3 regions of the Cellulosimicrobium sp. 22598 genome follow, and region 3 is predicted to be linked to each of the others. Evidence: predicted binding sites of a transcription regulator. Region 3 holds the regulator's gene; each other region holds the start of a gene.
What was found. Region 3 encodes HrcA, which represses chaperone genes, less so after heat shock. Its sites were predicted from a motif close to TTNGCACTCGNNNNNNNCGAGTGCNAA; they were not measured.
Positions count from the first base shown of each region.

Region 1: a site for HrcA is predicted at 3,133-3,159, ahead of groES (co-chaperone GroES). Genes of this name have one in related genera too.
Region 2: a site for HrcA is predicted at 2,185-2,211, ahead of groL (chaperonin GroEL). Genes of this name have one in related genera too.

Region 1 is NZ_JBQEMZ010000011.1:62,599-68,191, forward strand. It holds gene guaB (IMP dehydrogenase) at 1-743, opposite strand, end outside; gene ACTJIY_RS13255 (MerR family transcriptional regulator) at 826-1,959, opposite strand; gene ACTJIY_RS13260 (WhiB family transcriptional regulator) at 2,227-2,517, shown strand; gene groES (co-chaperone GroES) at 2,692-2,988, opposite strand; gene ACTJIY_RS13270 (THUMP-like domain-containing protein) at 3,229-4,518, shown strand; gene ACTJIY_RS13275 (glutamate--cysteine ligase) at 4,515-5,593, shown strand, end outside.
Region 2 is NZ_JBQEMZ010000003.1:70,914-76,506, forward strand. It holds gene ACTJIY_RS04655 (phytoene desaturase family protein) at 1-564, shown strand, start outside; gene ACTJIY_RS04660 (glycoside hydrolase family 15) at 651-2,108, opposite strand; gene groL (chaperonin GroEL) at 2,408-4,033, shown strand; gene ACTJIY_RS04670 (urease subunit gamma) at 4,234-4,536, shown strand; gene ureB (urease subunit beta) at 4,587-5,039, shown strand; gene ACTJIY_RS04680 (urease subunit alpha) at 5,043-5,593, shown strand, end outside.
Region 3 is NZ_JBQEMZ010000013.1:100,932-106,524, reverse strand. It holds gene ACTJIY_RS15040 (MFS transporter) at 1-1,416, shown strand, start outside; gene hrcA (heat-inducible transcriptional repressor HrcA) at 1,496-2,512, shown strand; gene dnaJ (molecular chaperone DnaJ) at 2,646-3,767, shown strand; gene ACTJIY_RS15025 (16S rRNA (uracil(1498)-N(3))-methyltransferase) at 3,781-4,593, shown strand; gene ACTJIY_RS15020 (HIT domain-containing protein) at 4,590-4,952, shown strand; gene ACTJIY_RS15015 (PhoH family protein) at 5,074-5,593, shown strand, end outside.

The sequences.
Region 1 (5,593 bases), on a different contig from region 3:
GCGCGCTGCCACGCGTCGCCGAAGTAGCCGATCGCGGCGCCGACGAGCAGGCGACCCTGGCCGTCCTTCGACGCGTTCGGGAACTGCTCGGACTTGACGAAGTCCTTGACCGTGATGAGCCCGGTGAGGCGCCCGTCCGCGTCGACGAGCGGCAGGCGCTCGAGCTTGTGCTTGCGCAGGAGCGCGGTCGCCTCCTCGCGGGAGATGCCCGCCGGGCCCGTGATGAGCGGCTGGGGCGTCATGACCTCGTCGACCTTCGTCGTCGCCCACTCGGCGACGGGCGTGAAGCGCAGGTCGCGGTTGGTCACCATGCCGATGAGGCGGCGCTCGGCGTCGAGGACCGGGAAGCCCGAGATCCGGTACTCGCCCGCGGTCTTGTCGAGCTCCTCGAGCGTCGCGTCCGGGCCGATGGTCACCGGGTTGTCGATGATCCCCGTCTGCGTGCGCTTCACCAGGTCCACCTGGAGCGCCTGGTCCTCGATGGACAGGTTGCGGTGCAGGACGCCGATGCCGCCCTGGCGCGCCATCGCGATCGCCATGCGCGACTCGGTGACGGTGTCCATGGCCGCCGAGACGAGCGGGACGCGGATCGAGATCTCGCGCGTCAGGCGCGTCGTCGTGTCGATGTCCGACGGCGCCAGGTCCGAGTAGCCGGGCTGCAGCAGGACGTCGTCGTAGGTGAGACCCAGGAAACCGAAGGGGTCGCGGTCGGGAGCGGCGGCGGGGACGGGCGAGGCGGTCACACCAGGATTCTACGCCGCGGGGCCCTCCCGTATTCCCGCACCGTCCGCGCACCGGCGCCCGCGCGACGCCCCGCCCGACACCTCAGCGGACGACCGCGAGGAGCTCGTGCAGGAGCCCCGGGAAGCTGCGCACGCGGTGCACCGTCGCGGCGAGCGGGAGGTCGCCGGCGGCCTCGTCGCTCGGGAGCCCGACGAAGAACGGCAGGCTCGGGTTCGCCTCGTGCGCGGCGTGGACGATCCCCAGGTCGGGGCGCGCCTGGGTCGTCACCATGGCGACCGCCGAGGGCCGCACCATCGTGACGATCTCGAGCGTGCGGTGGACGTTCGCCGGCCCGGTGACGATGCGGGCCATCGCGCCGTGCGACGCGAGCGACGCGGCGAGGGCGTGCGCGGCGAGGGGCAGCGGCTCGTCCGGCGCCGCGAACACGAGGACGATGCGGCGCATGCGGCTCGGGTGGTTGCGGGGCGGGCCGCCGGCCGCGACGATCGCGTCCTCGCTCGCCTGCGTGTACTCGCGCAGCGCGCCCAGCGTCGCGTTGGCGAGCACGACCTCCGGGACCTCGCCCGGGCCGGCGAGCACGGTGCGCTCGGCGAGCCGCTCGAGCGCCGGCTCGACGAGGTCGGACCACCAGGCCGCGGGGTCGCCGCCCGCGGGGATCCGCAGGAGCCGGTCGCACGTGCGCTGGTCGTAGGCGATCGCGGCGTCGACGACGTCGGACACGCGCGTGGGGCGCGGGGCCTCCCGCACGCCGAGGGCGCGCGGCGCGGTCCCCCGCGCGCCTTCTCCGCCCGGCACCGCGCGCAGGAACGGGCGCGACGGCGCAGCGGGCTCGGGGGCCGCGTCGTCCGCGTCGAGGTCGTCGTCGGCGTCGGTGCCGCCCTCGGCGCCGTGCTCGTCGAACGAGACGGCACCGCGGTGCGCGTCGAGCTCGTCGTCGTCGGCGGCCAGGGCCGCGCGGGCCGCGTCGGCGGGCGCGACGCCGTCGAGCGTGAGGCGCCGCATGACGACCAGGCGGGCGACGTCGTCGTCCGTGTAGCGCCGGTGGGAGCCCGCGCGGTGCTGCGAGGGCCCGAGGCCGTAGCGGCGGTCCCAGGTCCGCAGGGTCGCGGGCGCGACGCCGAGCCGACGCGCGACGGCGGCGACGGCGAGGCCGGGGTTCGTGGACATGCTCGGTCGGGCTCCCTCGGGGTCGGGGGCGGACCGGACGGAGGTCATGGATCGATTCTGCCGACCGCGCCACCGTCCCGCCACCTCGTCCAGGTCACAGTCCTGCACCCTTCGCGCCAGGCTTGTGCGAAGTTTGTTCACCATGCGCGCAAACGCGCCAGCAGGGCCGCATCGCGTCAGCCTAGACGCGAATGCTGCACCGTTCTCGCCGCCTCCACGAGCCGCGTGACGCCTCCGAACGGCCGTGACCTGGCCCTTCACCTTTCTCGCACAGGGGGCTTGAACAACTTCTGAAACGCTTGTAGGTTGTTCGCCATGGCTGAGATCTCAAGGCTTCCCGGGCCCGTCATGGAGCTGTGGGAGTGGCAGTACCAGGGTTCGTGCCGCGACGCGGACGACACGTTGTTCTTCCACCCCGAGGGCGAGCGCGGCTCGACGCGACGGCGTCGCGCGGAGGCCGCGAAGGCGATCTGCCACTCGTGCCCCGTCATGATGCAGTGCCGCGAGCAGTCGCTCCGCGTGCGCGAGCCGTACGGGGTGTGGGGCGGCCTGAGCGAGGACGAGCGGGCGGCGATCCTCGCCGGGGGCGCACGCCGCACCGGCTGAGCACCGGCAGCACGACCAGCAGCAGTACCACCAGCAGACCTGCACGGCACCGGTACGACGTCGTACCGGGAGCACGTGCGCACGACCCGTGGGAACGGTGGGGCGACCGGCCACGGAACGCAGCAGGGCCCGCGACCGGACGGTCGCGGGCCCTGCTGCTGGAACGGGTCGGCGTCAGCCGACCACCACGGCGAGGATGTCGCGCGCGGACAGGACCAGGTAGTCCACGCCGCCGTACTTGACCTCGGTGCCGCCGTACTTGCTGTAGATGACCTTGTCGCCGACGCTCACGTCGAGCGGGACGCGGTTGCCGTTGTCGTCGACACGGCCCGGACCGACGGCCAGGACCTCGCCCTCCTGGGGCTTCTCCTTGGCGGTGTCCGGGATGACCAGGCCGGATGCGGTCGTGGTCTCGGCCTCGAGGGCCTTCACGACGATCCGGTCCTCGAGCGGCTTGATGGGGACCGACACGTCGGACCTCCCCTTTCGCGGTGAGAACTGCAACGGATGGGTCGAGCGCACCGGCTGGCCGTCGTCGCGGGTGCCGGACAGCCTGGTCGCACGTGGTGCCGCCTCCGCGAGCGGTGGCGGCACGTCCTCAAATCTAGGTCGCCGTTAGCACTCGGTCAAGGCGAGTGCCAACGTCCGCCCCTCGGACGATCGCGGCCCCGGCTGCGCGTGGTCCCCGTCCCCCGTGGAAGGATCGACGCCATGGACGCCGCCACGCTGACCAAGCTGCTCAGCCCCGAGGGCTGGGCGCTGCTCGGCGCGCTCCCCCCGTACGACGAGCAGCAGGCGCTCGTGCTCGCGGCGGGGCTGCGCGCGAAGGGCGTCGACCCGGACCTGGCCGCCGCGGCGCTCACGCAGTCGCGGCTGCGCGCGGCCGCCCGCGGCAAGCTCGGCGCGTTCGCCGACGGCATGCTGTTCACGCAGGCGGGGCTGGAGCAGGCGAGCCGGCTCGTCGTCGCGGGCCTGCACGCGCGGCGGTACCAGGACGCGGGGATCCGGCGCGTCGCCGACCTCACGAGCGGGATCGGCGTCGACGCCCTCGCGTTCGCCGCCGCGGAGCTCGAGGTCCTCGCGACCGACGTCGACGAGCTCACCGCGGCGATCGCGACCGTGAACCTGCGCCACTTCCCCGAGGCCGAGGTGCGTCACGGCGACGGGCTCGCGCTCGACCTCGAGGGCGAGCGGATCGAGGGCGTGTACGCCGACCCCGCCCGACGGACACGGGGCGGCAGGCGCGTGTTCGACCCGAAGGCCTACGCCCCGCCGCTCGACGCGGTGTGGGCGCTGCGCGAGCGCGTCCCCGCCGTGGGCATCAAGGTCGGCCCCGGGATCCCGCACGACGGCCTGCCCGCGGACGCCGAGACCGAGTGGGTCTCGGTCGACGGCGACGTCGTGGAGGCCGGCCTCTGGTTCGGGCCGCTCGCGCCCGAGGGGCCGGGCCGCTCGGCGCTCGTCCTCACCCCGTGGACCGGGCCGGACGGGACCGAGCGCACCACGACGCGCCGGGTCGCCCACCGCCCGGGCGACGAGGACGTGGTGCCCGAGGTGGGCGCCGTCGGGCAGTACCTCTACGAGCCCGACGGCGCCGTCATCCGCGCGGGTCTCGTCGCCCACGCGGCACGCGGGCTGGGCGGGCGGCTGCTCGACCGGACGATCGCGTACGTGACGACCGACTCCCCCGCGCCGCTCGACGCGACCGGCCTCGCCGACGGGCTCGCGCGGGGCTACCGCGTGCTCGACACGATGCCGTTCGGGCTCAAGCGCCTGCGCTCCTACCTGCGCGAGCGGGGCGTGGGGCGCCTGACGATCAAGAAGCGGGGCACCGCCGTGACGCCCGAGCAGCTCCGCCGCCAGCTCGCGCTCACCGGCGACGCGGCCGCGACGGTCGTCCTGACGCGCGTCGGCGGGTCCCAGCAGGTGCTCGTCGTGGAGCCTCTCGCCGCTCCCCCGGCCGGCGCCGTGCGGGGCGCCACCCCGGACGGCACGCGGTGAGCGCCCTCCCGCGCCGCACCGCGATCCCCTTCGCGCGGTCGGAGCGCTCGACCGTCGGGCTGGAGTGGGAGCTCGCGCTGGTCGACGCGGACTCGGGCGACCTGCGCCAGGTCGCGCAGACGGTCCTCGACGCCGTGCGCCCGGTGGACGGGGGCGCGCACCCGTCCATCAAGCAGGAGCTGCTGCTCAACACGGTCGAGGTCGTGAGCGGCGTGTGCCGCACCGTCGGGGAGGCCGGCCGGGACCTCGAGCGCTCGATCGACGAGCTGCGGGCCGTGACCGACCCGCTGCGCGTGGAGCTCATGAGCGCGGGCACGCACCCGTTCGCGCGCTGGGCGCAGCAGAAGGTCACCGACAAGCAGCGCTACAACACCCTCATCGACCGCACGCAGTGGTGGGGACGGCAGATGCTCATCTACGGCGTGCACGTGCACGTCGGCATCGAGGACCGAGCCAAGGTGCTGCCGGTCCAGCGCGCGATGCTCACGACGTTCGCGCACCTCCAGTCGCTCTCGGCCAGCTCGCCCTTCTGGGGCGGCAAGGACACCGGGTACGCGTCGAACCGCGCGCTCATGTTCCAGCAGCTCCCCACGGCGGGGCTCCCGTTCCAGTTCGCGACCTGGGAGGAGCTCGAGGGCTACGTCGCGGACATGCTGCACACCGGCGTCATCGACGCGTTCGACGAGATCCGCTGGGACCTGCGCCCCGCCCCGCAGTTCGGCACGCTCGAGACGCGCATCTGCGACGGCGTCACGAACATCTCCGAGCTGCTCGCGCTCGCCGCGCTCACGCACTGCCTCGTCGAGCACTTCTCGACGATGCTCGACGAGGGCCGCGAGCTCCCGAGCATCCCGCCGTGGTTCGCGCAGGAGAACAAGTGGCGCTCCGCGCGCTACGGCATGGACGCGATCATCATCCTCGACCGCGAGGGCAACGAGGAGCTCGTGACCGACGCCGTCGGGCGCCTGCTCGTCGAGCTCGAGCCCGTCGCCGCGCGCCTCGGCTGCCTCGACGAGCTCGACGGCGTGCGCACGATCGTGCGCCGCGGGGCCTCCTACCAGCGCCAGCGCGCCGT
Region 2 (5,593 bases), on a different contig from region 3:
CCCGAGGTGGGGCGTGCCGGGACCGTGCACGTCGGCGGGACGCGTGCCGAGATGGCGCGTGCCGAGGCGGACGTCGCGGCCGGTCGGCACGCGGCCCGGCCGGTCGTGCTCGTGAGCGACCCGACCGTCGTCGACCCCGCGCGCGAGGTCGACGGGGCGCGGCCGTTGTGGACATACGCGCACGTGCCCGCCGGATCGACGCGTGACGTGACGGAGGACGTCCTCGGTCAGCTCGAACGGTTCGCCCCGGGGGTCCGGGACCTCGTCGTCACGTCGCGGTGCGTGCCGGCGGCGGAGATGGCCGCGCACGACGAGAGCTACGTGGGTGGCGACATCGCGGGTGGCGCGGTGAGCATGTGGCAGATGGTCGCGCGCCCCACCCCCCGGCTCGACCCGTACGCCGTCGGGCTGGAGGGCGTCTACCTGTGCTCGGCGTCGACGCCCCCCGGGCCGGGCGTGCACGGGCTCGGCGGCTGGTACGCCGCGCGGCGCGTGCTGCGCCGGGAGTTCGACGTCCGCGCGGAGCCCGATCTGGCTCCGACGGCGGACGTGGGCGCCAGGTAGCGCTCGCGGTCGACGCCACGTCGCTCCCTCAGGTGACCACGCCTCTACCTCAGGTGACCACGCCTCTACCTCAGGTGGCCTCGGCTCTACCTCGCCGGGTCGGCGGTGGTCGTGTCGAGCTCCACGAGCGCGAGCACGACGAGCGCGGAGCTCCAGGAGAGCGGCGCGACGGCGGCCGGGGAGCCGTCCGCCAGGACCTTCTCCGGGATCGCGCCGGACGCGGTGCGGTGGTCGTCCACCCAGCGGAGCCACTCCCGGGCGTCGGCCCGGTCCTCCGGGTCCGACGACGACGCGGCGGCGAGCGCGTAGAGCGTCGTCTGCGGCGTCCAGGAGATGCCGTCCTCGCGCCAGCCCGCCCCGGGCGCGAGGCCGCCCGCGGGTCGCAGCATCTCGGTGACCGACGCGCGCCACGCGACGTCCGCGCCCGCGAGCGGCTCGGGCTGGAACGGCGGCAGCACGAACGCGGTCGACGCGTCCCGCGCGCCGCCCGTCACGTGGCGCGGGTAGCCCTGCGACCCGAACGACCGCTCGATGGCCATGCGCAGGCGCGCGGCGGCCAGCGTCGCGTCGGTCGCCCGGCCCGTCTCGCCCGCCGCGGAGTAGACGTCGGCCGCGGCCTCGAGCCCGGCGAGCAGGGGACCGGCGGTCCCGAGCGTGAGCGCCGTCGGCTCGACCTCCCAGTAGTCGCTCGACGGCGGGGGCAGCGGGTCCTCGCCGTCGACGAGCGCGAGCGCGTGGTCGGTCGCGGCGTCGACGAGGGGCCGCAGCGCGGCGGCGACCGCGCGCCGTTCGACGGCGGGCGTCTCCTCGAGCACGACGTCGGCCGCCCACAGGACCCAGCCGACGCCGTCGGACTGGAGGCCGCGGTCGTCGGGCACGCCCGAGCCGTCGGGCAGGTAGCGCGCGTGGAACGACCCGTCGTCCTCCTGGACGCGGGCGAGGAAGCCGAGGACGCGCCGCGCGTCGTCGACGTGCCCGGTGCGCGCGAACGCCGCCGCCGTGAACGACGCGTCGCGCGGCCACACGTAGCGCCACTTGGGCGAGGCGGCGGCGAGCGCGGCGCCGTCGTCGAGGGTGAGGGCGCGCAGGTCCAGGAGCGCGGCCTCGCCGAGCGCGGCGAACGGCCCGTCCCCGCCGGGGACGACGCCGGACGCGAGCCAGGCGCGTGACGCGGCGGCGGCGTCCTGCGCCCGGTCGGGGTCCAGGAGCGCCGACGCGTCGAGCCGCGGTCCGGCGACCTGCGCGAGCCGGTCCGCCTCGCCGTCCGCGGGGTCGATGCCGTCGGCGAGCGCGACAGGGTCGAGCGCCGCGGGGTCGAGCACACGGCTGCCGGGGAGGTACGTCACCGCGGCCCCGGGGGCGAGGCGCAGGAGCGCGGTGCCGCCGTCGGGGGTGGCCGCGACGGCGACGCCGTCCTGGTACAGGTCGATGTGCTCGCCCGTCGGAGCCGCGACGGCAGTCGCGGCGGTGAGGCCGAGGGCAGGGACCAGCACGAAGCCGGCCAGGGCTGCTGCGAGGCGCCACGACGGTGTTGCGCGGATCACACCGCGCATCCTAAGGGGCGGCGCGGCGCGGTGGGTTTCGCCCGTCGCGATACGGGGGGCGGCGCGGACGGGCTGTCTTGCACTCGCACGGTGCGAGTGCCAATAATGGCGTTAGCACTCTCGTCATGAGAGTGACAGAAGTGACCAGCGCAGGCAGCCGCTCACGCGGCTGCGGCGCAACCCACCAGGTCGACAGGTGAGGCCCGCCCCGGCGGCGTGACATGAACGCCGCCCGTCGCGGGCCGTCCGTCGCGGGCGCCGGCCGACCGCCATACGCCACCAGCGGAGGATCATTCCCCATGGCCAAGATCATCGCCTTCGACGAGGAGGCTCGTCGGAGCATGGAGCGCGGGCTCAACGCCCTCGCCGACACCGTCAAGGTCACCCTCGGCCCCAAGGGCCGCAACGTCGTGCTCGACAAGAAGTGGGGCGCGCCGACCATCACGAACGACGGCGTCTCCATCGCCAAGGAGATCGAGCTCGAGGACCCGTACGAGAAGATCGGTGCGGAGCTCGTCAAGGAGGTCGCCAAGAAGACCGACGACGTCGCGGGTGACGGCACCACCACCGCGACCGTGCTCGCCCAGGCGCTCGTGCGCGAGGGTCTGCGCGTCGTCGCGGCCGGCGCCAACCCGATCGCCGTCAAGCGCGGCATCGAGAAGGCCGTCGACGCGGTGACGGAGCAGCTGCTCAACGCCGCGAAGGACATCGAGACCAAGGAGGAGATCGCCGCCACGGCCGCCATCTCCGCCGGCGACCCCGCGATCGGCGAGCTCATCGCCGAGGCCCTCGACAAGGTGGGCAAGGAGGGCGTCATCACGGTCGAGGAGTCGAACACGTTCGGCCTCGAGCTCGAGCTCACCGAGGGCATGCGCTTCGACAAGGGCTTCCTCGCGCGCTACTTCGAGACGGACCCCGAGCGCCAGGAGGCCGTGCTCGAGGACCCGTACGTCCTCATCGTCGAGTCCAAGATCTCGAACGTGAAGGACCTGCTCCCGGTCCTCGACCAGGTCATGAAGGCCGGCCGCTCGCTCCTCATCATCGCCGAGGACGTCGAGGGCGAGGCGCTCGCGACCCTGGTGCTCAACAAGATCCGTGGCACGTTCAAGTCCGTCGCGGTCAAGGCCCCGGGCTTCGGCGACCGCCGCAAGGCCATGCTCCAGGACATCGCGATCCTCACCGGCGGCCAGGTCATCACCGAGACGGTGGGCCTCAAGCTCGAGAACGCGACGCTGGACCTGCTCGGCCAGGCGCGCAAGGTCGTCGTCACCAAGGACGAGACCACGATCGTCGAGGGTGCGGGCGACGCCGACCTGATCCAGGGTCGCGTCAACCAGATCCGTGGCGAGATCGAGAAGTCGGACTCCGACTACGACCGCGAGAAGCTCCAGGAGCGCCTCGCGAAGCTCGCCGGCGGCGTGGCCGTCATCAAGGCGGGTGCCGCGACGGAGGTCGAGCTCAAGGAGCGCAAGCACCGCATCGAGGACGCCGTGCGCAACGCGAAGGCGGCCGTCGAGGAGGGCATCGTCGCCGGTGGTGGCGTCGCGCTCATCCAGGCCGGTGCGGTGGCGTTCGAGAAGCTCGAGCTCGAGGGCGACGAGGCGACCGGTGCGCAGATCGTGCGCGCCGCGATCGACGCCCCGCTCAAGCAGATCGCCGTCAACGCGGGCCTCGAGGGCGGCGTCGTCGCGGAGAAGGTGCGCAACCTCCCCGCCGGCCAGGGCCTCAACGCCGCGACCGGTGAGTACGAGGACCTCCTCGCCGCCGGCGTGAACGACCCGGTCAAGGTCACGCGCTCCGCGCTGCAGAACGCCGCCTCCATCGCGGCGCTCTTCCTCACGACCGAGGCCGTCGTCGCCGACAAGCCGGAGAAGGCTCCGGCCGCCCCCGGTGGCGACGGTGGCATGGGCGGCATGGACTTCTGATCCACGCATGACCCTCTCCCGGCTCGTCCGGGAGGTCGCAGGACATCGAAGGCCGTCGGCCGGGTTCGCCCGGTCGGCGGCCTTCGTCGTGCCCGCGGGAGTCCTCCTCCCGTCGCCGCCAGGCCCGGGGGTGTCGCGGTACACGCACGTATAACGCCGTGTATACACGCCGGAAACGAACGCCCGGCAGGATCGCCGCCATGCACCTGACGCCCGCGGACACCGAGAAGCTGCTGCTCGCCGTCGCGGGCATGGTCGCGCGCGACCGCCGCGAGCGCGGCGTGCTGCTCAACTACCCCGAGACCGTCGCCCTGCTCACCACGTGGGTGATCGAGCGCGCTCGCGAGGGGGCGGGCGTCGAGGAGCTCATGGTCGCCGGGCGCGAGGTGCTCGGGCGCGACGAGGTGATGGAGGGCGTCGCGGAGATGCTGCCCGACGTCCAGGTCGAGGCGACCTTCCCCGACGGGCGCAAGCTCGTCACCATCCACCAGCCGATCGCCTGAGCCGGACCGGTCCGGCGCACGCACGAGGCTCAGCGAGAGCGAGGCGACACATGGCAGGCATCCGTACGAGCGGCCCGGGCGCGGTCCGGCTCAAGCGTGGCACCGAGGGCGTGCCGGTGGTGCTCAACGCCGACCGCACCGACGACGAGCGGGTGACGCTGGTCGTGACGAACACCGGAGACCGCCCGGTCCAGATCGGCTCCCACCTGCACCTCCCCGACGCCAACGCCGCGCTCTCCTTCGACCGTGCCGCCGCGCACGGGTTCCGGCTCGACGTCCCGTCCGGCACGTCGCGCCGCTTCGAGCCCGGCGCGTCCGCGGAGGTCGAGGCCGTCGCCCTCCGGGGCCGACGACGCGTGCCCGGCCTCCAGCGCGGCAAGCCCGACGGCGGCGCCTTGGACCACCCGACCGAGCCTGCCGAATCCGGGGTCGCTCCCCAGGACCCCGCAGACGTGGGGAGAGATCCAGGGTTCGGCGGGCGGGGCACTTCCGAGGAGGACTGATTCATGGTCGCGATCTCGCGCGAGCGTTATGTCGCGCTGTACGGGCCGACGACGGGGGACCAGGTGCGCCTCGGCGACACCGACCTGTGGATCGAGGTCGAGGAGGACCGCACGTTCGGGGGCGAGGAGGCCGTCTTCGGCGGTGGCAAGTCGATCCGCGAGTCGATGGCGCAGGGAACCACGACCCGCGCCGAGGGCGCGCTCGACACGGTGGTGACGAACGCCGTCGTGCTGGACTGGTGGGGGATCGTCAAGGCCGACGTCGGGATCCGGGACGGGCGGATCGTCGCGCTCGGCCGCGCGGGCAACCCCGACGTCGCGGACGGCGTCCACCCGGACCTGCACATCGGCCCGTCGACCGACGTCGTGAGCGGCGAGGGCAAGATCCTCACCGCGGGCGGCATCGACTCGCACGTGCACCTCATCTCGCCGTCCCAGGTGGTCGAGGCGCTCGCGACGGGCATCACGACCGTCGCGGGCGGCGGGACCGGGCCGAGCGAGGGCACGAAGGCGACGACGGTCACGCCCGGTGCCTGGCACCTCGAGGCGATCCA
Region 3 (5,593 bases):
CCCGTCTGCCTCGCGGTCGGCTTCGTCACGACGCTCGACGTGTCGATCGTCAACGTCGCCCTCCCGTCGATCGAGTCGTCGCTCGACGCGGGGCCGACGCAGCTCCAGCTCGTCGTCGCGGGCTACACGCTCGCGTTCGGGCTCGCGCTCGTGCCCGCCGGCCGGCTCGGCGACGCCGGCGCCCGGCGTACCCTGTTCATCGCCGGGCTGGTCGGGTTCGCGCTCATGAGCCTCGCGTGCGGGCTCGCGCCGACGGACGGGTGGCTCGCCGTCGCGCGCCTGCTGCAGGGCGTGAGCGCTGGCGTCCTCAACCCGCAGGTCGTCGGGCTCATCCAGCAGCAGTTCTCCGGGTTCGAGCGTGGCCGCGCGTTCGGCATGTTCGGCGCGACGATCGGGGTCTCGACGGCGCTGGGCCCGCTGCTCGGCGGCCTCATCATCGCGGCGGCCGGCTCCGCGGACGGGTGGCGGTGGGTCTTCCTCGTCAACCTCCCCGTCGTCGCGGTCCTATTGCCCTTCGCGTGGCGCCTCGTGCCCGCGCCACCGCCCGACGCCGCGCGCTCCGCGCGGGGCCCGCGCCGCCTCGACCTCGTCGGGCTGGCGCTGCTCGGTGCGGCGACGCTCGGCGTCATGATGCCGTTCGTCACGACGACCGGTCGCGGCGACGACGCCTCGCGCTGGTGGTGGCTGGTCGTGGCCGCCGCGGCGGGGACCGCGGCCGTCGTCTGGGAGCGGCGGTACCAGCGGCGCACCGGCGAGGCGGTGCTCGACCCGCAGGTCGTCGGGCTCGGGTCGTTCCGCAACGGCGCGCTGCTCGGCCTCGCCTACTTCGCCGGCTTCACGGGCATCTTCCTCGTGGTCACGCTCTACCTCCAGGACGAGCTCGGCTACACGCCGCTCCAGGCGGGGCTCGTGGGGACGCCGTTCGCCGTCGCGTCCGGGGTGTCCGCGTGGTTCTCGGGGCGCTGGGTCGCGCGCTGGGGCCGGCAGCTCGTCGTCGGCGGGCTGACGCTCGTCCTCGTCGGGGTCGTCGTGGCCGACGCCGTCGTGCGCCTCCTCGGGGACGAGCCGGGCGCCGTGGGGCCGGCGCTCGCGGGAGCCCTGCTGGTCGCCGGGGCGGGCAGCGGGACGGTCATCGCGCCGAACCAGACCCTCACGCTGTCCGAGGTTCCCGTGAGCCGCGCGGGGGTCGCGGGGAGCATGCTGCAGCTCGGGCAGCGCATCGGGTCGGCGGTCGGCATCTCGATCGTGCTCTCCGTGTACTACGGGGGCCTCGCGGGAGGCGACACGGCGGCGCACGCGACGGGGAGGGCGCTGCTCGTGACGATCGCGCTCGTCGCGCTCGCGCTCGTCGTCGGGCTCGCGGACCTGCGTTCGCGGCGAGCGGAGGACCGCGGGACGGGCCGCGCGGACGCGTAGGATTGGCACTCGGAGGTCGAGAGTGCCGACGCCCGCGCGCCCGCCCGGGGCGGCGACGGTGCGGCACACGGAGGTGGACGTGAGCGAGGAGCGCCGGCTCGAGGTGCTGCGGGCGATCGTCGAGGACTACGTCCTCACGCGCGAGCCCGTGGGGTCGCGCGTGCTCACCGAGCGGCACGGCCTCGGCGTGTCGCCCGCGACGATCCGCAACGACATGGCGGCCCTCGAGGACGCCGGGTACATCGCGCAGCCGCACACGTCCGCGGGCCGCATCCCCACGGACAAGGGCTACCGTCTCTTCGTCGACCGGCTCTCGGGCGTCAAGCCGCTGTCCGCGCCGGAGAAGCGCGCCATCGAGACGTTCCTCTCCGAGGGCGTGGACCTCGACGACGTCATCGCGCGCGCCGGCCGGCTGCTGGCGCAGCTCACGGGCCAGGTCGCGGTCGTGCAGTACCCGTCGCTGAGCCGGTCCGGGCTGCGGCACCTCGAGCTCGTGCCGGTCGGGGACTCGCGCCTGCTCGTCGTGATCATCACCGACACCGGGCGCGTCGAGCAGCGCACGCTCGAGGTCGCGAGCGTGCCGGACGAGGGCACCCTCGTCGAGGTCCGTGCGCGGCTCAACGCCGCCGCGGCCGGCAAGCGCCTCACGGACCTCGCCACGGGCCTCGCCGCGGTGACGGAGAGCTTCCACCCCGACGACGCCCCGCTCGTGCGCGCGGTCGGCGACCTCGTCGCCCAGACGCTCGCCGAGGAGAGCGAGGAGCGCCTCGTGCTCGCGGGCACGGCGAACCTGGCCCGTGCGGGCATGCGGTTCGAGCACGCGCTGCGCCCGGTCCTCGAGGCGCTCGAGGAGCAGGTCGTCCTCCTGGGCCTCCTGACGGAGATGGCGGCCGAGTCCGGCGTGAGCGTGCGGATCGGGCACGAGACCCAGCTCGAGGGCCTCGTGGAGACCTCCGTCGTGACGACCGGTTACGGTAACGACGGCGACACGGTCGCCCTCGTCGGCTCGATCGGGCCGACCCGCATGGACTACCCCGGGACCATCGCGGCGGTGCGCGCCGTCGCGCGCTACCTGTCACGGGTGCTCGGCACGTGAGCCTCGCCGCGGCCTCCCCGCGCGCGGCAGGCATCCACGACGACCGACCTCGTGCCGGTCTCACGACCCGCACCAGACCCTTCACGACCGGCCCCCTGCCGGCCTCACGACCCGCACCAGCAGAGAGTGACGTGTGAGCGACTACTACGAGATCCTGGGCGTGGCGCGCGACGCCAGCCAGGACCAGATCAAGAAGGCGTACCGCAAGCTCGCGCGCGAGCTGCACCCCGACGTCGCGGGCGAGGAGGCGGGCGACCGCTTCAAGGACGTGGCGCGCGCGTACGAGGTGCTCTCCAACCCGGAGAAGCGTCAGCAGTACGACCTCGGCGTCGACCCGAGCGCCCCGGGCGGCGGCGCCGGCCCCATGGGCGGCGGGTTCGGCTTCCAGGACATCTTCGAGACGTTCTTCGGCGGCGGCCAGGCGCAGCAGGGGCCCATCCCGCGCGCCCGGCGCGGCCAGGACGCGCTCGTGCGGCTCGACATCGACCTGTCCGAGGCGACGTTCGGCGCGCAGCGCGAGCTCCAGGTCGACACGGCGGTCGTGTGCGGGACGTGCGGCGGCTCGTGCTGTCGCCCGGGCACCTCGCCCCGCACGTGCGACGTCTGCCACGGCCGCGGCACGGTCCAGCGCGTGGCGCGTTCCTTCCTCGGCCAGGTCATGACGAGCGCCCCGTGCGCCGCGTGCCAGGGCTTCGGCACCGTCATCCCCGAGCCGTGCGCGGAGTGCTCTGGCGAGGGCCGCGTGCGCAGCCGCCGCAGCATCACGGTGAACGTCCCCGCGGGCGTCGACACGGGCACGCGCATCAAGCTCACCGCGCAGGGCGAGGTCGGTCCGGCCGGCGGCCCCGCGGGCGACCTGTACGTCGAGATCCGCGAGCGCAACCACGACACGTTCGTGCGCCGCGGCGACGACCTGCACTGCACGCTCCAGGTGCCCATGACCGCGGCCGCGCTCGGCACCGTCCTCGAGCTCGAGACGCTCGACGGCGCGCAGGAGATCGACCTGCGCCCGGGCACGCAGCCGGGCCAGATCGTCACGCTCAAGAACCTCGGCGTGGGGCACCTGCACGGCAGCGGCCGCGGCGACCTCAACGTCCACATCGAGGTCCAGGTGCCGCGCGAGCTCACCGAGGAGCAGGAGCAGCTCCTGCGCTCGCTCGCCGCGATGCGTGGCGAGGAGCGGCCCGAGCCGCGCCTGTCGGCCGCGCACCCCGGCGTGTTCTCGCGCCTGCGCGACAAGCTCTCCGGGCGCTGAGGGGAGCGGTCGCGTGAGTGCTCCGGTGTTCCTCGCCGAGACCGGGCTCGACGCCGTCGCGCCCGGCGACCGCTACGTCCTCGACGGCGCCGAGGGCCGCCACGCGGGCGTCGTCCAGCGCCGCGGGGCGGGGGAGCGGGTCGACGTCGTGGACGGCGACGGCCTGCGCCTGCGCTGCGTCGTCGAGCACGCCGACGCGGGCCGCGTGACCCTGCTCGTCCAGGAGGTCGACCGCGAGCCCGCGCCCGCCGTCGTCGTGACGCTCGTGCAGGCCCTGGCCAAGGGCGACCGCGACGAGATGGCGATCGAGGCGGCGACCGAGATCGGGGTCGACGTCGTAGTGCCCTGGCAGGCGGAGCGCTCCGTCGTCGTGTGGCGCGGCGAGCGCGCCGCGAAGTCCCGTGCGCGCTGGCTCGCGACGGTCCGCACGGCGACCAAGCAGGCGCGGCGCGCGCGCCTGCCGCAGGTCGAGGTGGCCGTCGACTCGCGCGGCCTCGCGGCGCGCGTGACCGACGTCGTCGCGGCCGGCGGCCGGGCGATCGTGCTGCACGAGGAGGCCGTGACGCCGCTCGCCGACGTCGCGCTGCCCGACGGCGCGACCCGTCCCGGCGGCGCGGCGCCCGAGGTGCTGGTCGTCGTCGGCCCCGAGGGCGGGATCTCCGACCGCGAGGTCGCCGACCTCACGGCGGCCGGCGCGGTCGCGGCCCGGCTGGGCCCGCACGTGCTGCGCACGTCGACGGCCGGTCCCGTCGCCGTCGCCCTCCTCGCCGAGCGGCTCGGCCGCTGGGGCGTGGCGGCCGGGCCTGCACTAGCCTCGGGGTCATGACCAGCACCGACGTACGCACGGACCCGGACTGCCTCTTCTGCCGCATCGTCGCGGGCGAGCTGCCCGCCGACGTCGTCGCGACGAGCGACCGCTCGATCGCCTTCCGGGACATCGATCCCCAGGCCCCGGTGCACGTGCTCGTCGTGCCGCGCGACCACCACGGCGACATCGCGCAGCTCGCGGCGGCCGACCCGGCGCTGCTCGCCGACGTCGTCGCGCTCGCCGACGAGGTCGCGGGCGACCAGGCCGACGGCCAGTTCCGCCTCATCTTCAACTCCGGCCCGCGCGCCGGGCAGAGCGTGTTCCACGTGCACGGGCACGTCATCGCCGGCGCGGAGCTCGGCTGGACGCCCGCCTGAGCCCTGCGCGAAAGGACGTGTGGCGCCCCGGCGCGCTCGGTACGATGGAGGCGATCTGCGGGGCCGTGGCGGCCCCGGCCCCACCGTCCGACCGAAGGAGCGCAGCGGCGCAAGCCGGCTCATGACCTCTCTGTCCCGAGAACCCGACCCTCAGCCGCACCGGGTCGAGCACCGCATCGTCATCCCGACCCACGTGCCGATGGTCGCGCTCCTCGGCAGCCGCGACTCCGTGCTCCGGGCCGTCGAGGAGGGATTCCCCTCGGTCGACGTGCACGTGCGCGGCAACGAGATCGCGGTCTCCGGTCCTCCGGGGGACGTCGCGCTCGCCTCCCGCCTGCTCGACGAGCTCGTCGAGGTCGTGGAGGCCGGCACGCAGCTCACGGCGGACGTCGTGTCGCGCTCCATCTCGATGCTCACGGCCGCGACGGCGTCGCGGCCGGCCGAGGTGCTGACGCTCAACATCCTGTCGAGCCGCGGTCGCACGATCCGGCCCAAGACGGTCGGGCAGAAGCGCTACGTCGAGGCGATCGACGCGAGCACCATCACGTTCGGCATCGGGCCCGCGGGCACGGGCAAGACGTACCTCGCGATGGCCAAGGCCGTGCAGGCGCTCCAGTCCAAGCAGGTCAACCGGATCATCC